Regions from separate parts of the Erwinia sp. genome, predicted to be linked through region 2. Evidence: predicted binding sites of a transcription regulator. Region 2 holds the regulator's gene; each other region holds the start of a gene.
What was found. The regulator CRP, encoded in region 2, controls carbon source genes, mostly activating them, when cyclic AMP is high. The targets are predictions, from matches to a motif close to ATGTGANNNNNNTCACAT.
Positions count from the first base shown of each region.

Region 1: the regulator CRP is predicted to act here: its motif matches at 901-918, upstream of yrbN (protein YrbN).
Region 3: the regulator CRP is predicted to act here: its motif matches at 917-934, upstream of epd (erythrose-4-phosphate dehydrogenase).

Region 1 covers NZ_DALZCD010000128.1:6,059-8,329, forward strand. Annotated here, with positions in the region: gene nlpI (lipoprotein NlpI) at 1-820, shown strand, start outside; gene yrbN (protein YrbN) at 925-981, shown strand; gene RTK32_RS11890 (DEAD/DEAH family ATP-dependent RNA helicase) at 998-2,271, shown strand, end outside.
Region 2 covers NZ_DALZCD010000191.1:6,206-8,476, reverse strand. Annotated here, with positions in the region: partial or broken gene RTK32_RS14985 (phosphoribulokinase) at 1-116, shown strand, start outside; gene RTK32_RS14980 (OsmC family protein) at 113-514, opposite strand; gene crp (cAMP-activated global transcriptional regulator CRP) at 819-1,451, shown strand; gene RTK32_RS14970 (YccS/YhfK family putative transporter) at 1,508-2,271, shown strand, end outside.
Region 3 covers NZ_DALZCD010000024.1:11,023-13,293, forward strand. Annotated here, with positions in the region: gene tkt (transketolase) at 1-194, shown strand, start outside; gene epd (erythrose-4-phosphate dehydrogenase) at 1,134-2,180, shown strand; gene pgk (phosphoglycerate kinase) at 2,203-2,271, shown strand, end outside.

The sequences.
Region 1 (2,271 bases), on a different contig from region 2:
GGATTGGCGTAACAACGAGGTTTTGGCTGTTCCGCTACAGCCTACGTTGCAGCAGGAAGTGATCCTGGCGCGCATGGAACAAATACTTGCCAGTCGGGCATTAACCGATGATGAACGCGCACAGCTGTTATATGAGCGCGGAGTGTTGTATGATAGTTTAGGTTTGAGAGCACTGGCGCGAAATGATTTTTCACAAGCGCTGTCTGTCAGACCGGATATGCCGGAAGTATTCAATTACTTAGGCATATATTTGACGCAGGCGGGCAACTTTGATGCCGCCTACGAAGCGTTTGATTCTGTACTTGAGCTTGATCCAACTTACAATTACGCGCGTTTAAATCGCGGAATCGCACTCTACTACGGTGGAAGATTTAAACTAGCGCAAGATGATCTGCTGGCGTTTTATCAAGACGATCCTAACGATCCTTTCCGCAGCCTTTGGCTCTATCTCGATGAACGCGAGATGAGCGCCGACAAGGCAGAAGTGGCGCTGAAACAGCGTTACGATAAAGCGGTCAGAGACCAATGGGGATGGAATATTGTCGAGTTCTACCTGGGCCGTATCAGCGAAAAAACGCTGATGGAGAGGCTCAAGGCGGACGCAACGGATAACACCTCGCTCGCTGAACATCTCAGTGAAACCAACTTCTATTTAGGTAAACATTACCTAAGTCTGGGGGAGAAGGACAACGCAGAAGCGTTGTTCAAGCTGACGGTTGCCAACAACGTCCATAACTTTGTTGAGCACCGATACGCATTGTTGGAGCTGGCGCTACTCGGCCAGACACAAGACGATTTATCAGAATCTGACCAGCAATAGCTGACGAACTTTTTTTGTCCTGATTTTTGAAATGTCATCATCTTCACGGGTGAGGGCTTTCTTGTTCGTCGAAACCACTAATTTGAGCCGGTTCACACTTTTTGATGAAAATGACTGAATGTTTTCACGACGAGTTATGTAGACTGGCCGCCGCAATCTAAGAGGCACGTGTACTACATGACTGAAATTGAAACCACTTTTGCTGACCTGGGTCTGAACGAATCCATCCTTGAATCACTTAACGGCATGGGCTACGTCAAGCCATCTCCGATCCAGGCAGAGTGTATCCCACATCTGCTGGCGGGCCGTGACGTACTGGGTATGGCACAGACCGGTAGCGGCAAAACTGCAGCGTTCTCGCTGCCCCTGCTACACAACATTGACAGCAACCTGAAAGCACCTCAAATCCTGGTGCTGGCACCAACTCGTGAGTTGGCGGTTCAGGTTGCGGAAGCCGTAACTGAATTCTCTAAACACATGCGCGGTCTTAACGTAGTGGCCCTTTACGGCGGCCAGCGTTACGACGTACAGCTGCGTGCACTGCGCCAGGGTCCACAGGTTGTTGTGGGTACGCCTGGTCGTCTGCTGGACCACCTGAAACGCGGCACGTTAGACCTTTCTAACCTGCGCGGCCTGGTGCTGGACGAAGCCGATGAAATGCTGCGTATGGGCTTCATCGAAGACGTTGAAACGATTATGGCGCAGATCCCGGCCGATCATCAGACCGCGCTGTTCTCTGCCACCATGCCAGAAGCGATTCGCCGTATTACCAAACGCTTCATGAAAGATCCTCAGGAAGTGCGTATTCAGTCAAGCCTGACCACGCGTCCTGATATCAGCCAGAGCTACTGGACCGCTTACGGTCGTAAGACCGACGCGCTGGTGCGCTTCCTGGAATCAGAAGATTTTGATGCGGCAATTATTTTCGTGCGTACCAAAAACGCTACGCTGGAAGTAGCTGAAGCGCTGGAGCGCAGCGGCTATAACAGTGCAGCGCTGAACGGTGACATGAACCAGGCTCTGCGTGAGCAGACGCTGGAGCGCCTGAAAGATGGCCGTCTGGATATCCTGATCGCTACCGACGTAGCGGCACGTGGTCTGGACGTTGAGCGTATCAGCCTGGTCGTGAACTACGACATCCCAATGGATGCCGAATCTTACGTTCACCGTATCGGCCGTACCGGTCGTGCGGGTCGTGCTGGCCGCGCGCTGCTGTTCGTTGAGAACCGCGAGCGTCGTCTGCTGCGCAACATCGAACGCACCATGAAGCTGACTATTCCTGAAGTAGAGCTGCCAAACGCAGAGCTGCTGGGCGAGCGTCGTCTGGCTAAGTTCGCCGCTAAGGTTCAGCAGCAGCTGGAAAGCAGCGATCTGGAACAGTACCGTGCGCTGCTGAGCAAAATGCAGCCTGCGGAAGAAGAGCTGGATATCGAAACGCTGGCCGCTGCACT
Region 2 (2,271 bases):
CTTTTATCTCTCATATCAATACGCTGGTGGTGCCGGGCGGCAAAATGGGCCTGGCGATGGAGCTGATTATGGGCCCGCTGGTCAAGCGACTGATGGAAGGTAAAGCTATCCATTAACACACCGCCGTATAGCTATGGGTAAGGGTAACGCCTTTGCCCAACATCAGCGCAATTGGGCAATATTTTTCGACCGCCAGACTGACCGCGCGCGCCAGCGCCTTGTCCGTCAGCCCGCTACCGCTGACGATAAAATGCAGGTTGATATGGGTAAACAACTGCGGCGGCTTCTCACGCCGGGCTGACGTTAGCTTTACCTCACAGTTCTCCACGGTAAACCGTCCTTTTTGCAGAATGGCCACCACTTCGGCCGCGCTGCAGCCGCCCGCCGCCATCAGCAGCATTTCCATCGGGCTGGGGGCTTTATCGCCCGCGTTACCGTCCATCACGACCTGATGACCCGATGAGGATCCTCCCAAAAAGGTCAGCCCTTCCACCCATTTTATGCTCGCCTGCATAACAAACTCCTCTAATTCATTCAGTTAAGCCGCGGTCGGTTTAAGGTCACTAAACAGCATAGCGGCAGATTTAGCGCTATGCTGAAGCGAGACAACAGAAGACACCCATGCAAAGCTGTGCTACAAACAAGGCTGTATTTCGTCAGTACTCTACAGACCAGACGAAACGGGACGACATAACGAGCCCGGCACTCAACAGAGAGCCGAATAACTTTCCTGCATGGGAAGCGCTTGACTATTTCAACGCCTGTCAGGGAACTCTGCCCCTGTATTTAGGCACGATAACAACAGAGGATAACAGCGAATGGTTCTCGGCAAACCGCAAACAGACCCGACACTTGAATGGTTCCTGTCACATTGCCATATTCATAAGTATCCATCCAAAAGCACGCTGATCCACCAGGGTGAGAAAGCAGAAACCCTTTACTACATCGTCAAAGGCGCGGTAGCGGTGCTCATCAAGGATGAAGAAGGCAAGGAGATGATCCTTTCTTACCTTAACCAGGGCGATTTTATCGGTGAACTTGGCCTGTTTGAAGAAGGTCAGGAGCGCAGCGCCTGGGTGCGGGCGAAAACAGCCTGCGAAGTGGCAGAAATCTCCTATAAGAAGTTTCGTCAGCTGATCCAGGTTAACCCGGAGATCCTGATGCGCCTCTCTTCACAGATGGCACGTCGTCTTCAGGTGACCTCTGAGAAAGTGGGCAATTTAGCTTTCCTCGATGTGACAGGTCGCATCGCGCAAACGCTGTTGAATCTGGCTAAGCAGCCGGATGCCATGACTCACCCGGATGGAATGCAGATTAAAATCACCCGCCAGGAAATTGGCCAAATCGTCGGCTGCTCGCGCGAAACCGTCGGCCGCATCCTGAAGATGCTGGAAGATCAGAACCTGATCTCCGCGCACGGTAAAACCATCGTGGTCTACGGCACACGCTAGCTACGCTGATTGTATGGCGCAATGCATGCATTGCGCCTTTCAGCGGATACAGAGCAATGTGGCGCCGACTCATCTACCATCCCGAAGTTAACTATGCCCTGCGGCAGACGCTGGTGCTTTGCCTGCCCGTTGCCGTCGGCTGGCTGCTGGGCAATCTGCAAAACGGCCTCCTGTTCTCGATGGTGCCCGCCTGCTGCAATATCGCCGGGCTGGACACGCCGCATAAACGCTTCTTTAAGCGTCTGCTGATCGGCGGCGGCCTTTTTGCCTTCAGCAGCTTTCTGTTGCAGTACCTGGGCAACTTAGCGGTCCCCCTGCCCGCCATCCTGTTTTCAATGGCTATGCTGCTGGGCGTGACCGGTGAAATCAGCCCGCTGCACGGCAGACTGCTGCCCGGCGCGCTGATCGCCGGTATCTTTACCCTGAGCCTCGCGGGCCGTATGCCTATCTGGCAGCCCCCTTCACTCTATATTCTGGGCACGGTTTGGTATGGCCTTTTTAACTGGTTTTGGTTCTGGCTATGGAAAGAGCAGCCGATGCGGGAAACGCTCAGCCTGCTTTATCGCGAGCTGGCCGACTACTGCGAAGCGAAATATAGCCTGCTGACCCAGCTTGCGGATGCGGAGAAAACGCTGCCGCCGCTGCTGGCGCGCCAGCAAAAAGCGGTCGATCTGATTAATACCTGCTATCAGCAAATGCACATGCTGGCCGCCAGCAACGATAACCACCACAAGCGGCTGATCCGCGCTTTTCAGGTTGCGCTGGATTTGCAGGAGCACATTGCTGTCAGCCTGCACCAGCCGGAAGAAGTGCAAAAGCT
Region 3 (2,271 bases), on a different contig from region 2:
TACTGCCGAAAGCGGTCGGCGCGCGCGTGGCGATTGAAGCCGGCATTGCTGACTACTGGTTCAAGTACACCGGCCTGCACGGCGCCGTGGTAGGTATGACCACCTTTGGCGAATCGGCACCTGCCGAGAAGCTGTTCGAAATCTTCGGCTTCACTGTAGACAACGTGGTGGCTAAAGCGAAAGCACTGCTGTAATCATCGGGGTTCGCCTGTTCAGTCAGGCGAACCTTCTTGCTGATCGGGCGGTATCCCGCAGGTGAAAATCCTGACCGGGCGGCACCAGCGGCTCTACCCGGTTTTTTATCCCGTTGCTTTCCGGGTCCTTCCTGTAGAGCCTGAGCTGGTCGCGTAAAATTTACCCTGCTGGTTGATCGAAAGCCATTCACACTCAGTAGAGCCATCTCTAAAGCCATTATCTTTCCCGGCTGCAGCATAACCCTTTCAGCCTGCCGCTAATTTCAGTACGCCGTGCCCGAATTTCTCCTTCGACTCGCCCGTTTTTCTGCACAAACACCGTTTTTTAGAATTGACCTTACCGCTGACGCTGCCGGTAATATGAATATCGCCCTCAGCGCTGATTTTGCCCACGATGATACAGGGATCCGAACCGTTGTCGTGTTTACAGGCACGCTGGCGGCGGAGGATACCGTTGCAGCGGAGAAGCTCTCCTCAAATTCACTGTCCGTCAGCAGGGCGGAGGCGTAGTTCAGCGAGTCACCGGGTTCCGGCGTTCTACTGAGGGCGCCTCCATCATGGAAACGGTTGTCAGAGGGAAAATTCTGATATTCAGCGAAAAAAGCGGGATAAATACGTAGATCGCGTGGTCAGGGGGGGATTTTAAAGTCAATATCAGTAAAAGCCACCTGACGCCTTTACCGGACAATTTGGGCCCGTATTTTATCCAGTCTCTTCTCTAAATGTGATGCAGGTCAGATTTTTAAACTGCCAATTGATCTGGCGCATTCCAATTATTCCGCATTGTCTTTATTGTAGCTGAACCGTTTCAACAAGCATTGGAACTGACCTGTTTCCGCTGAAAAAGCGATACGGTGACGTAAAAATTCCCTGTACAAACGGGGACGCCTGGCTCAGGCTAACGCTCGGTTTTGCACTGAATTTGGATGCAGGAGTGATATGACGGTTCGTATTGCCATCAACGGTTTTGGACGCATCGGGCGCAATGTGCTGCGTGCGCTTTATGAAACCGGCCGCCGCGCGGAGATAACCGTCGTGGCGATTAATGAGCTGGCGGAAGCGGCAGGCATGGCGCATCTGCTGAAATATGATACCAGTCACGGCCGTTTTGCATGGGACGTTCGTCAGGAGCGTGATCTGCTGTGGATAGGCGAGGATGCTGTCCGAATTTTGCATCGTGCCGCTATCACCGATCTGCCCTGGAAGGAGCTGAACGTGGATGTGGTGCTGGATTGCACCGGCGTTTGGGGCAGCCGCGCCGATGGCGAAGCGCATCTTGCCGCTGGGGCAAAAAAAGTGCTGTTCTCCCATCCGGGTGGTAACGATCTGGATGCTACCGTTGTTTACGGCGTTAACGAAAAAGCGCTGAAGGCAGACCATCGGATTGTCTCCAACGCTTCCTGTACCACGAACTGCATTATTCCTGTGATTAAGCTGCTGGATGATGCTTTTGGCATTGAGTCGGGGACGGTCACCACCATTCATTCCGCTATGCACGATCAGCAGGTTATCGATGCTTACCATACTGACCTGCGGCGGACTCGCGCAGCGAGCCAGTCCATCATTCCGGTCGATACTCGCCTTGCTGCCGGCATCACGCGTATTTTCCCAAAATTCAACGATCGTTTTGAAGCGATCGCCGTGCGCGTCCCGACAATCAACGTGACCGCCATTGATTTAAGCGTCAGCGTCCGCACGCCGGTAAACGCGTGCGAGGTTAACGCGCTGCTGCGAAACGCATCAGAAAAAGCATTTAGTGGTATAGTTGACTATACGGAACTACCGTTAGTCTCCATTGATTTCAACCACGATCCGCACAGTGCCATTGTGGACGGCACTCAAACGCGGGTCAGCGGACAGCACCTGATCAAAACGCTGGTCTGGTGCGACAACGAATGGGGCTTTGCTAACCGGATGATCGACACCACGTTAGCTATGGCCGCCAGCGGTTTCAGCCAGGGCGCGGACTGCGCCTTTAAAATTTAGAGAATCAACGAGAGGACTCACCATGTCAGTAATTAAAATGACCGATTTGGAACTTGCCGGGAAACGCGTACTGATTCGTTCTGATTTAAAC